Linked DNA regions of Lacticaseibacillus paracasei subsp. paracasei. The protein of the gene in region 1 interacts with the protein of each later gene in a pairwise test. Links are inferred from orthologs where the notes say so. Each region holds a gene or a part of one and is shown on either strand. Other genes may lie near its edges.

Region 1 (8,161 bases):
CGTTAGTCGGATCGTTAGGAAGTGCGATGGTGTCACCTTTCTTGATCTGGCTAATTTTAGTGATTTTTTTGGAATAGATCGCTAGTGGTGCAATGATGGTCTGCCCGATGCTGACTAGATCAGCCTTGTGGGTTTTGTTCCAGTTATTCAGGAAATACTGATGCTGAAACAGGTTCAAATCAATATCATGATCGCGCAAGGCGGTGTTAGGCTGATTGTAATCCGAGAACTGTACGATCTTGATCGTAATGCCCTCTTTTTTAACCTTTTTAGCAACTGCTTGCAAGACGCGATTATCCGCACCAACGACCCCGATCTTCACCGTCGTTTGCTTTTGACTACTGGACGAACTGCTGCTACTTTTACCGCACCCAACCAAGACTAATCCTAAAACAAAAATGGTTGTCAAAATTTTCCAAAACCGTTTCATGTCTTCTCCTCCTAAATACGTTCGCCAACCCATCAATCTACGCATAAGTTTCCTAGTGGCCAAAATACGGCTATCACGTCCCCGCCTATTGATGCTTCGGTTTCTTACCGAGCTGACTCGCGCTCTCTAAAATAAGTGCGTCGGCCTGCAGTCCGAGGCGCATAAACTTGCCATTGATACAAGAAGACCGAAAAAAAACTCACTTCTAACAAATTATCAATCTTTGTTAGAAGTGAGCTCTGGCCCACGGTACCATTCTAATTGACCACACAAAACGTGATCCACTCAGCGGACGAATTCATCCGGGTGCAGGATAATGGGTGTCAACCATCACAGCCTCGCAATTTGCTCGGTGTGCCGCGTGTGCCAAGCCATCTTCATTTCCGCTAGCGACCCTGCTCTCAGCTCATCAGGTTTTCTGTACTGCCTCGCGGTAACTACTCACTCAGTCCGTTTACAATCAATTTCAAGTTTGTACAAGTGAGCTTATCACAATTTTTTAACTTGTCAATCATTGAATTTTAAATCAAAAAGAGTGTAAGCTGTGCTCAACAAAACTCGCGCACAAAGTCTGCAACAGCTGACTGTCGCGACAAAGGATGGTGCAATCATGACAGAACCAATTGCCCTGCTCCAAAAGCTGATTCAAATCAATTCTGTAAATGGCAACGAGCTCGCCGTCGCCAAATTGCTGCAAGCCGAACTTGAGGCTGCCGATATTCCTACCAAGCTGATCCCCTACACAGAAGACCGCGTGAATTTAATTGCCGAATTAAACCATGGTGATCGCGTTCTCGGTTTCACTGGCCACGAAGACGTTGTGAGTCCTGGAGACGAGTCAGCCTGGACGTATCCACCTTTTTCCGGCAAAATCGTTAACAATGTCATGTATGGTCGTGGCACCGATGATATGAAAAGCGGTCTGGCCGCCATGGTGCTGGCCCTGATCGCCCTCAAACAATCCGGGTTCACTCATCCGATTCGCTTGATTGCAACGGTAGGCGAAGAATACGGTGCGATGGGCGCACGTTTGCTGACAGAGCAAGGCTATGCCGATGATCTCGCTGGCTTAGTTGTTGGTGAACCCACCACTAAAATCTTAAAATACGCACATGCTGGCACCGTGAATTACGAGATTGACAGTGAAGGCGTCTCTGTCCATAGTTCTAGGCCTGAAAAAGGCGTCAATGCCATCGATGGTCTAACAACTTTTGCCGCACTGGAACACCACACCTTTGACAAGGCGCCTGCTGACCCGGATCTCGGCCCATTTCGACATTCAATCACGGTCATCAATGGCGGCGACCAAGTCAACACCATTCCAGCCCACGCTTTCCTTCGTGGCAATCTTCGCCCGACCCCATCGGCCAATATTGAGCTGGTTGTGAAAATGCTTGAAGACTTAGTGGCACATGTCAACGCCACGACCAATGCGAAACTCACGTTGAAAGTATTGCACCGTTTTCTGCCGGTTCACTCCGATAAAACAGGCCACTTGGTAACTTCGGCAAATGCTGCCATCGCGGCGGTAACTGGTAAACCAGCTGAATTAGCCGTTGCGTTTGGAGGAACCGATGCTTCCGAGTTCATCAAATCAACTAACCATTTTGATGTGATTGTCTATGGCCCCGGTGATAACCACTTCAGTCATCAAGTGAATGAACACATCGACCTGAACAGTTACACAACGGCGATCAAAATTTATCAAGAAATTGCCAAGCGCTTCTTCGAATAAGCCGCGCTAAATCACAATGTGCCATGCAAAAAGGGGTCTACACTTTCTGGTGTTGAGAAATAATCAACACTGAACGTGTAGGCCCTTTTTGGATAACGCAAAAAGACACCTACTCAGTGTCCATGCTATGCTTGTTAGCGTCGAAACCAAAAGCAAGCGAGGTTATGAGTAAATGTCCCAATACGATCCTACACTGTCCGTCCTTGGAATACCAGACCATAATATCAAAGTTGCCTTTGTTCGTCATGAATATCGCGGCAACGGGGTACGTCGCCGCCAGTATCATGTGATTGATGCCGAGCTGACTTACCGGTTAACCCGGTGCCCACTGTGTGGCTTTGAGGCCTTGCACCCTAACGGGTTTTATACGGCCCACGTGCGCGTCCTCAATGGGGTTGAAATGCCGACAGTCATTGACTTGCACAAGCAACGATGGCGCTGTCATAACTGTTACCACACAGTCAGTGCCAAGACGCCACTCGTGCAACCCAACCACACGATCGCCACTCACATGACAGAGCGAATCATGAAGTTAGCGCATGAACGGTTGCCAGTCAAAACCATCGCCCGTATTATCGGAATCTCAGCTTCCTCGGTTCAACGGATCATTGACCAAAATCTCAAACTCCGACCGGCTCGCCGGCTACCCACGCGACTCTGCTTTGATGAGTTCCGTTCCACTCATGGCATGATGTCGTTTATCTGTCTTGATGCCGATTCACATCGTCTAATTGCCTTGCTTGGTGATCGATTCAACCGCACGATTAAAAACTTTTTCATCGCTCATTATTCACTCGCTGAACGCACTCGGGTCCAGACGGTCACCATGGACATGAACGCAGCTTATCAGACGATTATTCATGAGGTTTTCCCCAAGGCCCAAGTCGTCATTGATCGGTTCCATATCATTCAACTTGCGGCTCGTGCCCTTGATCAGGTACGCGTCCAAGCGCTCAAACAGCTTGATGACAAACACAGCCGTCCTTATAAGATCATGAAGACAAACTGGCGGCTTTTTCATCAAACTGCGCCTGACGCTAAACACAAACAGTTCCTGTTTGGTTTGAATGAATACGTCACGCAACAGGAGGCCATCGATATCGCACTTGATACTGAGCCCAAGCTCAAGCAAACCTACGAGACCTACTTAGCGCTTCATGATGCTTTGATGGTGAAGAAACATCCCGCGGAACTGGCAAACCTGTTAGCTACTTACGAGCCAAACGGTACGGCAATGGACATGACGATCGCGACGCTTAAGCGACACAAAGTCGCTGTTCTCGCCGCTGTCACCAGCCCTTATTCCAACGGTCCGATCGAAGGGGTTAACCGCCTCATCAAGTCACTCAAACGATCCTGTTTTGGCTTCAAGAATCAGCTGAACTTCTTCAAACGAATCTACCAAATCACGGCATAACATGACAAAGACGGCTCCCCAAATGGAGAACCGCCTCAAATGATAAATTTATTCTTCAACACCAGTTGACGTAGAGCCGCAAAAAGCCGACCGTCATTTTAAAAATGCGGGTCGGCTTTTTGATTAGCTATTTGGTTGAAACTGTCACAACCCAGTTTTGGTTATGATCGGTTTCGTCTAACAAAGCTGGTTTATCACTCAATTCCTGATGCACGTCCACAATTGTTCCTGCTAACGGTGCCTCAAGATCTAACACGGCTTTTTCGGCTTCAACACTTAAAAAAGGTTTGCCGGTGGTAAGGCTCGCGCCAATTGTTGGCAAATCAACATACTTGATTTTGCCTAACGTTTCTTGAGCCTCTTGGGTCAAGCCGAGACGAATTTGCCCGGAAGCCAGTTCATCTTGCCAAAAATAAGTTGTTGCCATTTTGCTCTCCCCTATTCAAAATCTTCTGTGTCGCGACTGAACATGTAGCTCGTATGATGGTAGCGCATCGACAAGACCATCCCGACTGATAACATATTAGCCAACAAGAATGAACCACCTTGTGAAATAAATGGTAGCGGAATCCCCGTCAATGGTAGTAACCCGATGTTCATGCCGATGTTTTCAAATACATGGAATAGGATCATCATGATGACACCAGTCGAGATGTAAGCATAAAACTCATTTTTTGTGTCAAACGTGACCCTAATCATTTGGTAGATCAACATAAAGTATAACAGAATCAAAACCGCAGCACCTACAAAACCGAAAGCTTCGCCAATCACGGAAAAGATCATATCCGATTCTCGGACTGGGACAGGCACTGCAATGTGCATTGGCCCTTTCCCAGTCAATTGACCAGAACCGATAGCCTTCATCGATTGCCACAGCTGGTAACTGTCGCCAGTTGTACTACCAGAAGGGTTTAACCACGAATCAATTCGGGCAAATTGATATGTTTTAAAGCCGATACTACCAAGAATAGATCGACCCCATGTCTGCGTCACTAACAGAATGCCAACTGTCCCGATAATGCCAGCCACAAGTGCAATCGGCACGAGAATGCGCCAATTAATCCCGGCAACCAAGGTAACACCAGCGAAAATCGCCAGAAAAACAAGTGTCGTCCCAAAGTCATTTTGAAATTTCATGAGGACTGCTATCGGTAATGTCCACAAAACCATCCGGCCAATTAACTGCCAATCGTGTTGAATGGTATGTGAAAAAGCAGCATTGTGTTGGGTCACAACGCGACTCAACATCAAAATATAGGCAGGTTTCATCACTTCTGACGGCTGAAAACTGATCGGGCCAAGGGCAAACCAGCTTTTCGCACCTGTACTGGCTTCTGTGTTGCGGTCATAAAAAATCAATACCGCAATCATCAGAAAAATGCCAATCCCGTATAAATAAGGGGCAATGCGCCAAAGCTGCTCCGCATCAAATCGCATAACGAAGAAGATGCCGATACCGCCAATCACATACCACGCCGCCTGCATAACCGTGGCACGAACAGGATTCTGTAGCGTAGAAGTATCATGAGCGGTGGCCAGATAGATGGACACAAGCCCGATCAAAGCCAGTAACATGACTGACAGGATGATGCCATAATCAATCCGATCACCCTCTGAGTTTGATTTGATTTCGTGTGACTCCACGGGCTGCCCTCCTTTAAACACGTTCACTGACGCAGAAACGTGCACATAACAGCCTTGAAACTAAAGGGTCAAAACCCAACAGGTCGTCTCAAGGTCGCCTATGTCCCGGTTTCTGAACGTGCCAGTTCACGCTCTTGCCTAAGCGCGTTGGTTCACGTTTCGTTCTTAAAATGCCTTCGATTTTCGCAAAAGCATATTCTTTACTAGCTAAACGTTGATGATAAAACCGTTCAAATACCGATTTACCTCTAAAATCACGGAGCACTGGATGTTGCGATGCGCGCTGCCAGAGTTGTTTCAGCCTTGATGTAAATGGTATTCGGCAATCAACGCATTAACTGCGGCATCCAGTGTTTTGAACCGGTTAGGCTTAGTCGAGCCAGCTACAAATGCTGAAAATCGCGTGCCGTCCGGTTCAATAAAGCCAATCTCCCGGTCACCGATTTTTAAAACCGAAACTGTATGACCATTTCGAGTTTCATCTGCCTGTGTGACCTTGATATTTCTTTCCTTAGCCATGACGGCCTCCTAGCTTATGATTGAGATTTTGAATGTCACTAAGATCCAAGTCATTTTCGGGATGCGGATTACGCCGCAAAGTGAAAAAAGCTGGCACTGGATCAAGCCCGCCTTTAACAAAGGGGTTGCACCGTAAAATCCGGGCAATCCCCATTAAGGAACCTTTGATGGCGCCATGTTTCTGCAACGCCTGAATCATGTAGGTTGAGCATGTCGGATAATATCGGCAGCTCGGCGGCAGCAACGGGGAAATGAAGCGCTGGTAGCCCCGCACTAACCATGTCAGAACCTGTTTCATGAAACGCTCCTAACGCAGAAACTTAAAGAAGTGCACCCATGTTGATGGTAGGAACAACTTAAGCGGATTACCTTCCCCAAGAGCAAAGCCAATCAATAAGCCCAATATCAGTGCGATTAAGGCTATCATCAGCCAAATTTTAATGATGTGGAAGATGCGTTTAGGATATTGTGAGTCCATAGCTCGCTCCTAGTACTGGCGATGGTGTTCAATATTATCGAGTAAAACACCGGTCCCAAGTGCAACTGCATCTAAAGGATCGTCCGCCAACAACACTGGCACTTTCAACTCTGCAGCAAAAAGTTGTGAAATACCTTTAAGCAAGGCGCCGCCGCCTGTCAGCATAATCCCACGATCAATGATATCCGCAGACAATTCCGGTGGGGTCTTTTCAAGCACACCTTTTGCGCCTTCAATGATCGCCATCATCGTCTCATGTAAAGCTTCAGCAACTTCAACAGATGTCACCGAAACTTCGCGTGGCAAACCAGTCGCAATATCACGGCCACGGACTTCAATCGTTTCTTTCTCATCGGCTTCGTAAACGGCACCAATCTTGATTTTGATCTGTTCCGCGGTATGCTCACCAATAATTAACTTATGCTTGTTCTTCACGTAGGCAGCAATGGAGGCATCCATTTTGTCACCTGCCAAGCGCAGTGAACGACTCGTGACGATTTCGCCTAAGGATAAGACAGCAATATCACTCGTCCCACCGCCAATATCAATAACCATATTGCCTTGTGGTTGGAAAATATCCAATCCCGCTCCAACAGCCGCTACTTTTGGCTCGAACTCCAAGTAAACATGGCGGCCGCCAGACTTTTCAGCTGCCTGAATAATCGCTTTCTGTTCAATATCCGTAATATTGGTTGGTGCACAAATCAGAATATTAGGCTTTGAAAAAACACCTTTTACATTTAGTTTATTGATAAAATATTCAAGCATTGCTTCGGTAATGTCAAAGTCAGCGATGACGCCATCCTTTAACGGCCGGATCGACCGAATATTACCCGGTGTCCGTCCAACCATTTTATAGGCTTCTGTCCCCACCGCCAGCACTTTGCCGGTATGGGTATCAATGGCGACAACGGAGGGCTCATTTAAGACGATGCCTTTGCCTTTTACATTGATCAGCACATTGGCCGTCCCTAAGTCGATCCCAATATCTTTTGCCATGGGTATATATCTCTCCTCGTAAATTGACTAACTATCGCATTATACCATAGTTAAGACGAGGTTTTTACAGGAAAAGTTTAGGTAAGTTTAAAGCTGCTTGTAAGAGTGATAGAAAGAACGAACTGACTAAGAATCCTAGCGCAACCGCAATGAAGAGTAACAAGACCTGTTCCTCACGAACATGGTTGGCTTTGATGAACTGTTCAAAGCGCAAGGCATTGAGTGCACGGAACGCGAGCATGATGAAAACAAAATGCGACACGATTGTAATCGCGCCGTTTAAACCGATTGTCTGAAACATATGATCACCTCATGACGTATCTTCCCGCAGAACACGATAAGACGCAAGCAGAGCGTGAACAGGCGCGGTTAGAAACCGGAGCATAAGGGCCTTGAATCTAAATGGCTGGGCTCTGGCCATTTAGGTTCAAGGCCCTTATGTGTAGGTTTCTGCGCCTGTGAACGCGTTTCAGCAAGAGCGTGAACCAGCCCGGTTAGAAACCGGAAAATAAGCGGTCTTGATTGCAGGTTTTGCTAGCTTTCATCAAGCAGCAAACAAGCAAAAAGCAGTCCTCTCCAAGTTGGGAGAGAACTGCTTTTCATGTTTAATGACTGGTCTTGACGTTAATTCGGTTGATGGCCCGTCGCAGTGCGACTTGTGCCCGCCGAAGATCGTCTTGATTATGATCATTCTTTGCTTGAGCAATGCGCTTTTGAGCACGATCGCGCGCAGCTTGCGCACGACTGAGATCAATATCACGCTCACGCTCGGCAGAATCGGCGACGATGGAAGCAACATTTTCTGATACTTCCATAAAACCGCCGTTAACCGCAATTGAATCGTTGTGATCACTGGCGTCAACACGTTGCACGTCAACCTCACCGATCTCAAGTGGTGTCACGATTGGTTCGTGATTAGCCATAATACCCAATTCGCCT
Region 2 (3,634 bases), 170 kb from region 1 along the record:
ATCATAGCTAAAGCCGACGTGATCGAATTGAATGCGATCATGAAAACGCGCTAACTTGATCGCATTTGGCGGAGATACCACCCGCGGCACCGCCGCCTGCAGTGTTTCAATCCGCTCAAAAGAAACCGTTGCTTGCTGCAATTGTTGAATCAAGCCGTTCACTTGGCGAATCGGTGCTTGAAGAATACCCAGATAAGCTGTATAGGCGACAATTAGCCCGACTGTGAATTGCCCATGCATTACCTGAAATGCACCAAATCCTAAAATGATCGCCGTACCAAGATAGTTAACGAAATCAGTAATCGGCGAAAAAGTTGCTCCAAGACGTGTTGCTGTCAGTTGATTATCGCGGTTCTGCTCATTAACGTTTTCAAAAGTATTCGCGGTTGCTTTTTCAGTTGTGAAACTCTTGATAAGCCCAATGCTCGTCAAAGCTTGTTGAATTTGGTTATTCATCACACCCGAACTGGTCCGCACCCGCCGATAAGCAGCGCGAATTCGGCGCACAAAAATATTATTCAAAACGAACAAAACAGGAAACGTAAGCAAAATCAGCGCCGTGAGCTGCCAGTTTTGAATCAGCATCAACACCAGCACGACAAAAAAGCTCAGCATACTTCCGAACAGACCCAAGGTGTTGCTTGAGATTAAACGCTGCAAGGTGTTGACATCACTGGTTAAAACAACCATTAAGTCCCCGGTTTTACTTGTCTCGAAATAATGCATGTCAAGTCCCAACGTATGCCGAAATAAAGCGTCACGCATACGGGCGATCGCGCTTAAACTAACCTGTCCAATCCAATATGTGCTGAGCGCATTCAGCAAGCCAGCCAAAGCAGTCAGGCCTAAAGCCAGAAAAATTGTGAGCACCAGTGTTGAGACAGCCCGGCTCGGAATCACGCGGTCAATGACATACTGTGACAGGCGTGGAATCGCATATTGTGCAACGGCAACGCCCACTAGCGCCACTATAATTCGAATCAATTGACGCTTCATATCCGCAAGTTGACGCCAGAAAAACGCCAACATGCGCCATGTGGTGGATCGTTTCATAGGTGGCTCCTCCTTAAACGTGTTCACTGGTGCAAATACCTGCCCATAAGCACCTTGAGTGTCATGACCTAGGCCGCTTATGCTCAGATTTCTGAACACATCAGCTCACGCTCTGTCTTTTCGTGAACATCTATCATATAACAGTCGTCATGTTTTGGCGATGAAAAAGCTTGGTCACTCATCGTATGCTAGTGAAGGTCCAGTGCCGGCGTTGACCGCGGTTGACTGGAGGCTTAATCAGTCAGGATAAATGACCATATTTGTGTTTTTGATCGCGTTTCGCCAAGTGGCTTGGTGCAGCTTTGAATTTGGATCTAACGGTACTCAGTCATGGGCCCGGATGACCTTACATTGGAGAAGCGCGTGAGAAGGCCCAGAAACCGAGCCTGCTCAGGCGTTCCTGCACGAAAAAACCCGCAAGCAAGCTTGCGGGTTCATGCGTATATTCAGAAATTAGTCAAGGATTTCGGAAACAACGCCGGCACCAACAGTACGGCCACCTTCACGGACGGTGAACTTGGTACCTTTTTCGATAGCAACCGGAGCAATCAGGTCAACTTCGAAAGTAACGTTATCGCCAGGCATAACCATTTCAACGCCATCTGGCAATTCAATCACACCGGTAACATCAGTGGTGTGGAAGTAGAACTGCGGACGATAGTTTGAGAAGAATGGCGTATGACGGCCACCTTCTTCTTTTGTCAAGATATAAACTTCACCCTTGAACTTGTTGTGCAATTGGATTGAACCTGGCTTTGCCAAAACTTGGCCACGTTCAACTTGTTCGCGGTTAACACCACGAAGCAAGACACCAACGTTATCGCCGGCTTCACCAAGATCCAAGGTCTTACGGAACATTTCAAGACCAGTAACGGTAGACTTGATAACATCTGGCTTCAAGCCGATGATTTCAACTTCGTCACCAATCTTAACCGTCCCACGATCGATACGGCCAGAAGCAACTGTACCACGACCAGTGATGGTGAAGACATCTTCAACAGGCATCAAGAAAGGCTTGTCTGTTTCACGAACAGGTGTTGGGATATATTCATCGATGGTATCCATCAATTCCATGATAACCTTTTCCTGTTCTGGATCGCCTTCAAGGGCCTTCAGAGCAGAACCACGGATAACAGGAATATCATCACCAGGATAATCGTATTCGCTGAGCAGTTCCCGGACTTCCATTTCAACCAAGTCGATCAATTCTGGATCGTCAACCAAGTCTGTCTTGTTCAGGAAAACAACGATGTAATCAACGCCGACCTGACGAGCCAACAAGATATGCTCTCGGGTCTGTGGCATTGGGCCATCAGTTGCCGCAACAACCAAGATCGCACCATCCATCTGTGCAGCACCGGTGATCATGTTCTTAACGTAGTCAGCATGCCCTGGCGCATCAATATGTGCGTAGTGGCGCTTTTCGGTTTCATATTCAACGTGGGCGGTGTTGATTGTGATGCCACGTTCCTTTTCTTCTGGAGCAGCATCGATAGAAGCGTAGTCTTGCGCTTTGGCAAGGCCCTTTTCTGACAATACCTTAGTGATAGCCGCGGTCAAAGTAGTCTTACCGTGGTCAACGTGCCCGATCGTACCAATGTTTACGTGGGGCTTTGTGCGTTCATAGTGTTCTTTTTCAGCCATGAAAAAACGAACCTCCTGTATTTTTCGTAAGAATACAGGATACCTTGTGTACCCTGATAATCCTTTACGTTTAAGTGTACTACATTTGAGCGTAAATACCAAAACAAATATCTACGCTGGAAATGAATTCCAGCAATGAGTATACATGGTCAATTTCACTTTGTAAACAGATAGCGTCAAGTTTCTTTCATTTACAGTGAAAACGTATCGTTACGCCTGTTCCGACAATTTTGCCGTTTCGGCGGTCTGCCATGCAAAAAGTTGATCAAATACCGTGCTTTTGCCTTGATGATGATCCAAATAAGCTTGGACGAATGCAGCTGGATCTGGAATCAGACGGTCAATATCGGGATAGAGAAAGGCAATTTGCACCCGCGCCATCTGAACCAATGCCGTCCCTAGTTCCTGATCATCATCGCCCAAGGCAGCTTGCAACTGCGTCAAAATGGCCGGTCCGCTTTTTTCCTCCGCCATTCCAGGCAACTCATTTGGCACAAGGGTTTCAATGCGGTCATATGCCTGATATCTGACAGGTTGGTTATAACTGATACTTGTCAACAAATCTAGCAAAGACACGCGCATCGCAACAGGAACCGTTTGATCGGCCAAATTAGGCACAGCTGCTTCAACTAACGCCGCTTTTGGCAAAATGCCAATTTGGCTGAACAAATCTTGCTGCTCCTGCCGCGAAAAGCCGCCGAGATGGCTGATTTTTCGCACCAATGAAGCAATCTGTTCACCATGGCTACTTAAAGCAAGTGCCTCGGCAGCGTCAATTTGTCGGTCAAAAGTAGCGCGCCGCACCGCATCAAAATGGCGCAACATGCCACGTGCCATGACAAAATTGAGTGTCCCTAACCAAGCATCCAACATTAACTGAACGTCTGCGTCTGTCTGCATGAAAGCTTGATAGTGTGGCAACATCACATTTAAGCTT

What was found. Proteins that work in one complex are often made in the same cells at the same time.
Region 2: the proteins of mreB (region 1) and tuf interact in binary tests that used the Bacillus subtilis proteins (3 or more experiments, as listed by UniProt). The link is inferred for Lacticaseibacillus paracasei subsp. paracasei from one-to-one orthologs.

The regions. Positions count from the first base shown.
Region 1 is NZ_AP012541.1:1,160,194-1,168,354, reverse strand. Bases 5,228-8,056 are described here. They hold mreB (rod shape-determining protein), read right to left. Parts: upstream 7,223-8,056; coding sequence 6,233-7,222; downstream 5,228-6,232. Other genes in these bases: LBPC_RS05780 (F0F1 ATP synthase subunit epsilon), read right to left, coding at 7,828-8,056; LBPC_RS05785 (DUF1146 family protein), read right to left, coding at 7,287-7,523; LBPC_RS05795 (DNA-directed RNA polymerase subunit beta), read right to left, coding at 6,053-6,223; yidD (membrane protein insertion efficiency factor YidD), read right to left, coding at 5,738-6,043; LBPC_RS05805 (DUF2969 domain-containing protein), read right to left, coding at 5,524-5,745. Also shown: LBPC_RS05830 (MetQ/NlpA family ABC transporter substrate-binding protein), read right to left, coding at 1-430; LBPC_RS05825 (ArgE/DapE family deacylase), read left to right, coding at 1,041-2,165; LBPC_RS05820 (ISL3 family transposase), read left to right, coding at 2,338-3,582; LBPC_RS05815 (glycine cleavage system H family protein), read right to left, coding at 3,710-4,009; LBPC_RS05810 (FtsW/RodA/SpoVE family cell cycle protein), read right to left, coding at 4,021-5,226; more of LBPC_RS05780, read right to left, coding at 8,057-8,161. UniProt on the Bacillus subtilis protein: Forms membrane-associated dynamic filaments that are essential for cell shape determination. Acts by regulating cell wall synthesis and cell elongation, and thus cell shape.
Region 2 is NZ_AP012541.1:1,328,729-1,332,362, reverse strand. The notes cover bases 603-3,493. They hold tuf (elongation factor Tu), read right to left. Parts: upstream 2,698-3,493; coding sequence 1,507-2,697; downstream 603-1,506. Other genes in these bases: LBPC_RS06595 (hypothetical protein), read right to left, coding at 2,908-3,493. Outside these bases: more of LBPC_RS06595, read right to left, coding at 3,494-3,634. UniProt on the Bacillus subtilis protein: GTP hydrolase that promotes the GTP-dependent binding of aminoacyl-tRNA to the A-site of ribosomes during protein biosynthesis.